Regions from separate parts of the Lysinibacillus sp. NPDC056232 genome, predicted to be linked through region 1. Evidence: riboswitches for the same ligand, from Rfam matches in the RefSeq annotation. Region 1 holds a riboswitch; each other region holds the start of a gene.
What was found. A riboswitch is a leader RNA that binds a small molecule or an ion and turns the genes downstream of it on or off. The one in region 1 is predicted to bind cobalamin.

Region 1 (3,150 bases):
CCTCAACGATTTCTACGATTTTTTCATCAGCGAAGGAAAGTGCATTTTTTAGAACAGGATCGAGCTTATTTTCAAGAGAGGTCGTTATTGGTACGTGTTGTAGGTTGCTAGATGGTTGAATCCATAATGCTACAGCATTACTTAGTGTTTCAATTGCCTGAATCGTAGAGTTTACCTCTGCTAGGTTTGAACGCCAAATATCACGGCCATTAACAACACCAATCGCTAATACTTTATCTTTAGGAAAGCCAAATTGACGAAGCGATTCCATATTCCCTTTATAGCCATGGACGAAATCTAAACCAAAACCTTGAACAGGGAGTGCCATTATTGCTTCATAAGAGGTTAATGCTTCAAAGTATGTTTGAAGCATTATTTTCGCCTCTGGCACTGCTCCAGCTAGTTGTGCGTATATTTCTTGTACAAGCTTTATTTCTGTCTCATCTAATGTAGTTACAAGGGATGGCTCTTCTAGTTGAATCCAATTGGCACCTGCATTCACTAATTCTTTCAACACTTGGGCATAGAGTGGTAGTATGGCCAGTAAATATTCAACTTGTGTTACCTTGTTATAACCTTTCGTTAGTTTGCAAAATGTATAAGGACCAATTAATGTCGGCTTTGCGATAATGCCGTATGCTTCTTTAGCCTCTAAAAAATCTGCTAAAACTTTGTTTTCCGTTATTTGTAATGTTTGTTCTTCAAATTCTGGCACAATATAATGATAGTTTGTATTAAACCATTTTGTCATTTCACTGGCCACTGCTGTTTTGTTCCCACGTGCTATGCTGTAATAGGTATGTAAATCTACCTTTCCACCTTGCCAGTTAAAACGCTTAGGTACTAAACCAAACATCACGGCTGTATCTAACATTCTATCGTAATAAGTGAAGTCTCCAACTGTTACCATATCTATGCCCAGTTGAAGCTGTTTTTCTATCCTAGATAATCGGATATTCTTTATTTTTACTTGAAAATCTACTTCAGAAAGTTCATGTCGCCAAAATGCTTCTAATGCTTTTTTCCATTCACGATCTTCCCCAATGTATGGGTAGCCAATTAGTGTACTTGTATAAGTCATTTCAATCACCCTTTCAGAAATAATAAAAAGCCATTCTCCTTCTAGGAAAATGGCTGCATGTTAAATTTGTCAATGAAAAAACAATACGAAGAAGTGTATACTTCCGCATAGGTCATTCGTTGTCGCACAGTGCCTGAATGGTCACTTTTCACCACCTATTTCCACGTAGGTATTTGGTGTGTACTAGAAATTGGCAGGTCTCCTGGCTTTTCATCAACACGCCTCACTGCCTTCCCAGTTTCCCAGTGGCATTTGTGATTTGCTCCGAATTACAGTTGCGGGACAGCGTCGGATTTACACCGACTTCCCTTTTAAGCCAAACTATCATTTGGCACCAACTCTTACACAATATTCAATTATGCTCCTACTATAACATATATTTCAGAATAGTAGAAATTTTTTCTTAAAAATTTAAAGGATTGTACTAGTCATGTTTTAATCAAAAGTCCAATACATTCTCGATATTTACTTCGTACCTCTATATTTGAGCATAGATAGTATTCCAAGAATCGGTCCAATCGCTAATATGGTAAAGACCCATTCCCAACCAATGATTCTCTGAATAATAGGGATGAGATTGATAGAAATTATAGTAACTAGGAAACCAATACATATTTGAAAAGTAAGGGCTGTACGTACATACTCAACTTCAGCTATTTCTGAGACTGCTGCAGAAAACCTTGCATCATAGTATCCCCCTTTAAAATAAGATTGAATAATGTCATTATACAAAAAAAATAGAAAACGAATCCACCTCTTGTTCATATAAAGAGATTAAAAGCGCTGATGCAAACACTATAGTTCCAATCCAGTCGACTTTCGGCGCACCTTTTTGTATTCAATGAATAACTGCCTACCACAACTTTTTCAAAGTTACCCCTTTTATTAAATCTCCGGATATTTAATTTTATTTTTATTTTTTTAGTAGATAAATATCGCAAATCCTTTTAATAACAATTCATATTATAGATATTGAAAGGAGGGAAATTACTATGTCTGAATATTACGGCAGTGGTTCTGGTTCAGCATTTGCGTTAATCGTTGTTCTATTCATTCTATTAATTATTGTCGGCACTAGCTTTATAGGTTTTTATTAATACCAAATACCACCTTTCATGCTCATAACGTATAGGATCATACAAACTAATCCTATACACCTCCCATTGTTAAGGGTCACTTTCCTCCGATGACCCTTTTCATCATTTTCTTATTCTGCGTTATTCCAGACAGTAAGACAATGCATTTTATACTGTCGGTAAACGAGATGGCTGGCAACTAAAATGTTCGTCGATAGTACTTAGAACAATGAAGATTTCTTTAAAAACTAAAAACATGGAACACTGCCTAAAAAAAGATAGGCAATGTCCCATGTTTTTCTATGCATGAAAGGAACATGCATGCTCATCTCATCATCGTCTGCACTTTAGCGATTGAATTGAATCGATTAACTATCTGAAAGATTTACCTTTTGATCTAGTTCCAAAGGCAAAAAAGCATATTCTCCGCTTCTAATAACATCACATTTACGAACTGGAATAGGTTGTTTAAAGATGGGTCCATCTAATACTGTAGTATGGAATTCTCCACCTTCTCCGCATGGGTCAATCCCTCGGGCTTCAAGCTCTTGCACGTATTCGTGGGTTAACGTTCGCCCTAAATCGTCCTCCCGCATACCTAAAGATAAATTAACAGTAACAATGATTGTAACAAATCCTAGGTTTATGAATTCATCGACAACTTTACGATGATTCATTTCCCATAAAGGCATGCCTAGATTTAAACCAGCATTTTTCGTAACCTTGTCGTGCCAGCAGCCATGTTCAGGCATATCTAAGTCCCCTGTTACTAAAACTTCTGCACCTTGTTTTTTAGCTTTTTCTAAAAGACTCATAAATATTTTTTCATAATCTGTCCAGCTTGCTGCTGCAGTATAAACTGGTAAACCTATAGAATTAGCTTGAGCACGTATGAGTTCCGGTGGCATTCCGTGAGATCTGGAACGATTCCCTTCTTCCTCCATCATGACAATTAGTCCTATCGCCTCTCCAACCTGCATTGCTTTATATAAA
Region 2 (3,150 bases), on a different contig from region 1:
GGCTGGGTGACTCCTTGGGAATCAGCTATAGAGGAACGAAGGCTAAAACCATCACGTCCTGTGATAACGCCTTCGTGACCAACCTCGTGTTGGCCCGAGACCCTGGAGCGAGCAAAACGAGTGAAGCGGCTCATCGGACGCCCCCAGGAAGCTTTGCTCTGTGCGAAAGCGAAGCGACAGCAATTGTTTTATCTGTGCGAAAGCGAAGCGACAGCAACAACAAAGCACCCAGCCGGAACGGAAATCAACCACAAGTTATAATGTATAGCCAAATATTATAGGAAAGAGGAAATAGGATGGATCGACAAAGATTAATGAAATTGACGCTCACTGCCATGGTAGCAGCAATTTGTGCAGTGGGTGCAGTCATTAAAATTCCAACATTTATTTCAACTGCAGCGCTTGATTCTGCACCTGCATTGTTGAGCGTTGTATTTTTATCTCCAGTATTAGCTGGGGTTGCGGGAGTCATTGGGCATTTTATCTCAGCCTTAACTACTGGCTTCCCTCTAGGGCCACTACATATTATTATCGCGGTAGAAATGTTTATTGTTGTATGGATCTTTGGGGTAATGCATAAAAAAGGAATGCATTTCTGGAAATGGCCTGTGGCACTTATATTAAATGGCGTTGTGGCACCTTTACCATTTTACTTTATCATTAGTCCGGCATTTTACTGGGCGTCACTGACTAGTCTTCCATTGGCAACACTCGTAAATCTGGTGATCGTTGCAATTGTGATGCCAATTCTCTCTAAGGTGTTTGTGCGTAAGGAAGGTCGAGTACATTGAGAAATGCAATAAAAATAGGTGAGCTGTTTGCTACAACAGATAATGCCGCAGCAATTGGCGAAAAACCACAAGATGTTGTGTCTGCCCCAGACAAACTAACGGCATACTTAACGGCGCGTGTTACTTTTTTAGAGCAGCTTGCTGCAAATGCTTTACCAAGACATATTTTACTTGCTAATTTTTCAGGGGATGCTGCATGGTCTCGTTATATTGCAGGCATTCAGCAGGTTTTTGATGAGGTGAGTCTTATTTGTCCGCCAATAGACGGTAGCACAGAGTCCAATATGCCGACTTTACAATCAGGTTTGTCTATAACGATGCTTGGTGAGCAGCAGAAACGCACAGTAACTAAGTATGAGCAGCTAAGTTGGTACACATATGGGATGCCGCTTGTAGGCAATGAAATCCTTGCACAGCCTGAAAATGTCGCACAGCTACAACCTATTTTTCAAGCGTGGAAAGAGGGAATCGTGCAGCAAGTCTGGCCAGTTGGATCAAAAGGTCTGCAAGCAGAATTTACCCGACTTTTTGGCGAGCAACAAGTCAAAAGTTCATTAGATGTTGAGAAAACGGCTGGTCCATGTGCAGTAGTTTTGCTAGGAATACAGCTAGAAAAAGAGCAGCTAGCACAAAAATATTTTCCTGGAAATTTTGAAAAACTACGTAAAACTGCATTGTAATTGGGCTTGCTTCGAGAAAAAGTAGCACATTATAACTTGCAAGGGGCAAAACGCCTATTGCAACAATAAACACAATATGTTAGATTTGTTTAGGAGTTAAAACACTATATATAGTATTTGGACGAGCGGTACCAATGTGGTTTAAAAGGGAATTCGGAAAAGAGTCATCTTAGGCCGAAGCTGTCCCCGCAACTGTAAGTGCTGACAAATGATGACTAGCCACTGTGAAGAACGGGAAGGCCATCATTTGGAGGAAGCATGAGCCAGGAGACCTGCCGAGTTGTTCAAGACAGCAACACATTCTTCGGGGATTGAGAAGTGGAGGCGAGAGATTTGTCCACTTCTTAGTGTGCATGTCCTTCATTTCCATTTCCGATTTTACAGCGATCACGTAACCGATAGATGTTGCGTGATCGCTTTTTGTGTTGCTGGAGAAAGAAAGGGAGAGAATGTATACATGACAATTCAAATCGAACAGCAAATTGCTAAGCTCAAGAAAAGTTATACGGAGGATGAACTTGAAAGTTTTGTAAGGTTATCGGATCGTTGGCTACGAAAAAACGACAATGCCACATTTGAAGCATGGGCGGATGCGATGATTTTACAAACGCTTAGCTTAATTGATGAGGAGGAGCCATACTGGACATTTGTCGCAGCTCAAATTTATTTAGAAAAACTATATGATCAATTTGCAACGCGTCGTGGTGTCTCAGTGAAAGATGTTTATAAGGTTTTCCCAGAACATTTAGCAGACTATACAGAAGCTGGTTTGTATCATGAAAGTTTAACAACAAAGTATAGTGAGCAGGAGCTTCAGGAACTCGCTTCTTATCTAGAATCAAGTCGTGATGAGTTGTTTACGTATATTGGTTTAAAAACATTAATGGACCGCTATGTAGTCCGTGATTACACGAAAACACCAGTGGAGCTACCGCAGGAACGATGGATGGTCATTGCAATGACTCTTATGCAGGATGAGACAGAAAATCGTTTAGAAAAAGTACATGAATCTTACTGGGCAATGAGTAATTTATATATGACTGTTGCCACACCAACATTATCGAATGCAGGTAAAACGCATGGTCAGTTATCTAGCTGCTTTATCGATACAGTAGATGATAGTTTACAAAGTATTTATGATACGAATACAGATGTCGCAACATTATCGAAGTACGGCGGTGGTATTGGTGTTTATATGGGCAAAATTCGTAGCCGAGGCTCATCGATTAAAGGCTTTAAAGGTGCATCAAGTGGTGTTTTACCATGGATTAAACAACTTAATAATACGGCGGTTTCAGTCGATCAGCTAGGTCAACGACAAGGAGCTATTGCTGTCTATCTAGATGTTTGGCATAAAGACGTCTTTACGTTTTTAGATTTACGCTTAAACAATGGGGATGAGCGTTTACGTGCTCATGATATTTTCACAGGGCTATGCTTACCGGATTTATTTATGGAAACGGTAGAAGAGCGCGGGGAATGGCATTTATTTGACCCACATGAAGTGCGAGAAGTTATGGGCTTTTCACTAGAGGATTACTACGATGAGAAAAAGGGTGACGGTTCTTTCCGTACTAAATATGAGGAATGTATCGCGAATCCATTGTTAAGTCGTGAAGTCGTTCCAGCCATTGATATTATGAAGCGTATTATGCGCTCACAGCTTGAAACAGGCGTAC
Region 3 (3,150 bases), on a different contig from region 1:
AATACTTCTAATGGAATATGAACTGAGCCTATCGCCACACCACACCAGATGCTAATGATTAAAAGCGTAATTGCTGTTACATAGGCTACAATTGTTTTACTCATTTAAACGCCTCTGGGTAAATGGCCTTTGCTAATTCCTCAAAACCATCTGCCAATCGAGGACCTTGACGACTTGTCGTATTTTCATCCACTTGTACAATGGCTTTATTTTTTACAGCAGTAATTGTCTCAAAGCCTGGACGTTGCGGAATTTTCGTTAAAATATTCGGTACATAATTATATGTCACAACAATGACATCTGGATTTTTCGCAATAATTTGTTCAGCATCAATTTGATACCAGTCATTTGTATCTGCTGCTACATTTTCGGCATGAATCATTTCTAGCATTTCATTCATAAATGTACCTTTACCAGCTGTATAAATTTCTGGCTCATCAGTCGACTCTACAAAAACTTTCTTTGGCTTAACACCCTCAAGTTTTGTTTCAACTTCTGCAACCTTTGCCTTCATAGTTGCGACCACTTTTTTAGCCTCTTCTAGTTTTCCTGTTGCACGACCAAGCTGTTCAATCGTCGTGTAAGTCTCATTAAAGTTTTTGGCATCCGCTACAACAAATACTTTCACACCTGCAGCCTCAAGCTGTTCAATTGCTCCTTTTGAATAACTCATACCCGATGCATGCGCAAGAACGATATCTGGCGATAAAGCAATAATTTGTTCAATATTATAATCCATACCGCCAACTTTTTCTTTTTTAGCAGCCTCTGGTGGATAATCGTCATTATTTGTTACACCCACTATTTCATCATTTAAGCCAAGGCTAAATAAAATTTCTGTGTTACTTGGAATGAGAGAGACTATTTTTTCAGGAGGTGCTTCTAGCGTAATCTCTTTGCCAGAAGCATCCGTTATCGTCATTGGGAATGTTGCTTGATCTACTTTTGATGTCTCTTGCTGCTCAGCAGATGACGGCTTGTCATTTGTCGCCTCTTTTGTGTTGCATGCTGCAAGCAAGCCAACAGCTAAAAATGCTGATAATCCTATTTTCCAAAATTTCTTCATGTGAATCCCCCTTAGTCTATCTGTGCATATAGTGAACGACTTGTTTTTCTGATTCATCGATACAATTTAGGTTTTTATCGCTCGAGGTTGTGGGTTATCGCCTAACTTTGCGGATTTATCATCCAATTTTGGATTCATCGCCCAACGTTGTGGGTTATCGCTCAACTTTGCGGATTTATCACTCAACTTTTGGGGTTTACCGCACAACTTTGGGTTTATCGCCTAACTTTGTGGATTTATCACCCAACTTTTTGAGTTTATCACCCAACTTTGCGGATTTATCACCCAACTTTTTGAGTTTATCACCCAACTTTGCGGATTTATCACCCAACTTTTTGAGGTTATCGCCCAACTTTGCGGATTTATCGCCCAACTTTTTGGGTTTATCACCCAACTTTGCGGATTTATCGCCCACTTTTCCAAATTTATCGATATTCATCTTACAAAACAAATACCCCTCATCATAAAAAAATGAGGGGGTCAAATTTGCACAATATAAATATACAAAATCCACCATCCTATCCTCGTAGGCTACAACGTGTTTTCTATAAAGGCAGGTCTCCTGGCTCGTGCTTCATACGCTTTTTCAAACCTTCCCGAAATTTTCAGTGGCGCTGATTGAAAAAACTCACACATACAGTGGCGGGACCGCATCGGAATTACACCGATTTCCCTTTTCACTTTACTTAAGTAAAGAACCTTTATAATATTCAGTTGATTGTATTATACATGAAAATCAAAGAAGTCGCCTCCATTCGAGACGACTCCTAATCAAATCAATTATGCCTCGGCATAATTGCGTCCGGATTTGGCTTTGTGCTTAGGCCTGCAGATGTTTTTTGCGTGAAAGCGTAGCGTCAGCGGCATGATGCAGGTCAGTTAACCGTTATCGCATGGTTGCGATGATTTTAGACTAACATCCTCTACAAGAACCCCTTTCCGAATCTGTGACGCTTTAACTTCTTTCAGCAGATGTTTGGACACCCGCTGAAAAAAGTTAAACTATATCTGAAAAATACTGTACCGTTTTCATTGGTGCACCCATTTCTCGTAATGCCCATGTGTTCTCTAAATAAATATCTGCTAGTTTCTCATATTTGCCGCCGAATCTTTGTGCCCATTCGACTGCTACAACACTTTCATATAAATGTGCCATTTTCTCAGCGACTTTTTTTGCTTCAAACGTTTTTGTTGCATCATCTAAACGGCTAAATGTTTGCAAAGTTGCATCTAGTGTTGCTAATTGATCCACGACAATTTCGACTAATGGATTGTCAGCTAGTTTTTCTAGACGTTCTTCCATGACACGAACAAACATTTCGTGCGCATGAAACTTATCAACTAAACGAATGAGCTCTAAAGCTAAAATATTCGCAGTCCCCTCCCACACAGTAAGTACCTGTGCATCTCTTAATAACCGAGGTGTAACAAAATCTTCAATATAGCCGTTTCCGCCATGTAATTCAATGGCTTCACTCGCATAATGTACAGCTTGCTCTGCTGTTTCTTTTTTCATGATCGCAATATACAAGCGATTCAAAATGATGTCCTCTTTATTCCCCTGCCCACTAGTTACTTTATCGTACAGCTGAATAAGGTCAAAAACCGTAGCAACTTCTACATGAAGTTTGGCAGCAAATTTCCCTAGTGTATCCTGAATCATAGGGTATTGCGTTAAAGGCTTACCAAATGCATGGCGATTCGTCACATAGTGCTTCGCCTCTAAATAGCCGCGCCGCATAATGCCGATAGAAGCAACCGCATTGCAAATTCTTGATAAATTAAGCGCCTCCAGCATATAATAAATTCCTTTATTTGGGTCACCTACAACATAAGCCAATGCACCATCAAATTCCACCTCACCAGAAGGGACTGCTTTAACACCAAGTTTATCCTTTAAACGTCGAATACGGAGGTTATTAACAGCGCCATCCTCATTTCGCCATGGAACTGCAAACAATGTTAAGCCCTTTGAGCCTGCCTGAGCCCCTTCCATGCGAGCCAATACCATAGTTACTCCACACATTCCTGCGTTAGATGCAAAATATTTCTCACCATATAAACGATACTGATTGCCATCCTTC

Region 2: linked by a shared signal. The riboswitch ahead of ACFCYJ_RS12570 (ribonucleotide reductase N-terminal alpha domain-containing protein) and the one ahead of metE (5-methyltetrahydropteroyltriglutamate--homocysteine S-methyltransferase) in region 1 are both predicted to bind cobalamin.
Region 3: linked by a shared signal. The riboswitch ahead of ACFCYJ_RS16135 (hypothetical protein) and the one ahead of metE (5-methyltetrahydropteroyltriglutamate--homocysteine S-methyltransferase) in region 1 are both predicted to bind cobalamin.

What each region holds. Positions count from the first base shown of each region.
Region 1 is NZ_JBHJTF010000002.1:48,194-51,343, reverse strand. It holds gene metE (5-methyltetrahydropteroyltriglutamate--homocysteine S-methyltransferase) at 1-1,081, opposite strand, end outside; cobalamin riboswitch at 1,257-1,435, opposite strand; gene ACFCYJ_RS02300 (hypothetical protein) at 1,547-1,846, opposite strand; gene ACFCYJ_RS02295 (YjcZ family sporulation protein) at 2,074-2,178, shown strand; gene ACFCYJ_RS02290 (Dph6-related ATP pyrophosphatase) at 2,526-3,150, opposite strand, start outside.
Region 2 is NZ_JBHJTF010000014.1:47,223-50,372, forward strand. It holds gene ACFCYJ_RS12550 (hypothetical protein) at 1-134, opposite strand, end outside; gene ACFCYJ_RS12555 (hypothetical protein) at 121-261, shown strand; gene ACFCYJ_RS12560 (ECF transporter S component) at 297-791, shown strand; gene ACFCYJ_RS12565 (hypothetical protein) at 788-1,471, shown strand; cobalamin riboswitch at 1,581-1,766, shown strand; partial or broken gene ACFCYJ_RS12570 (ribonucleotide reductase N-terminal alpha domain-containing protein) at 1,929-3,150, shown strand, end outside.
Region 3 is NZ_JBHJTF010000022.1:3,482-6,631, forward strand. It holds gene ACFCYJ_RS16125 (FecCD family ABC transporter permease) at 1-104, opposite strand, end outside; gene ACFCYJ_RS16130 (ABC transporter substrate-binding protein) at 101-1,066, opposite strand; gene ACFCYJ_RS16135 (hypothetical protein) at 1,263-1,583, opposite strand; cobalamin riboswitch at 1,602-1,784, opposite strand; gene ACFCYJ_RS16140 (acyl-CoA dehydrogenase family protein) at 2,064-3,150, opposite strand, start outside.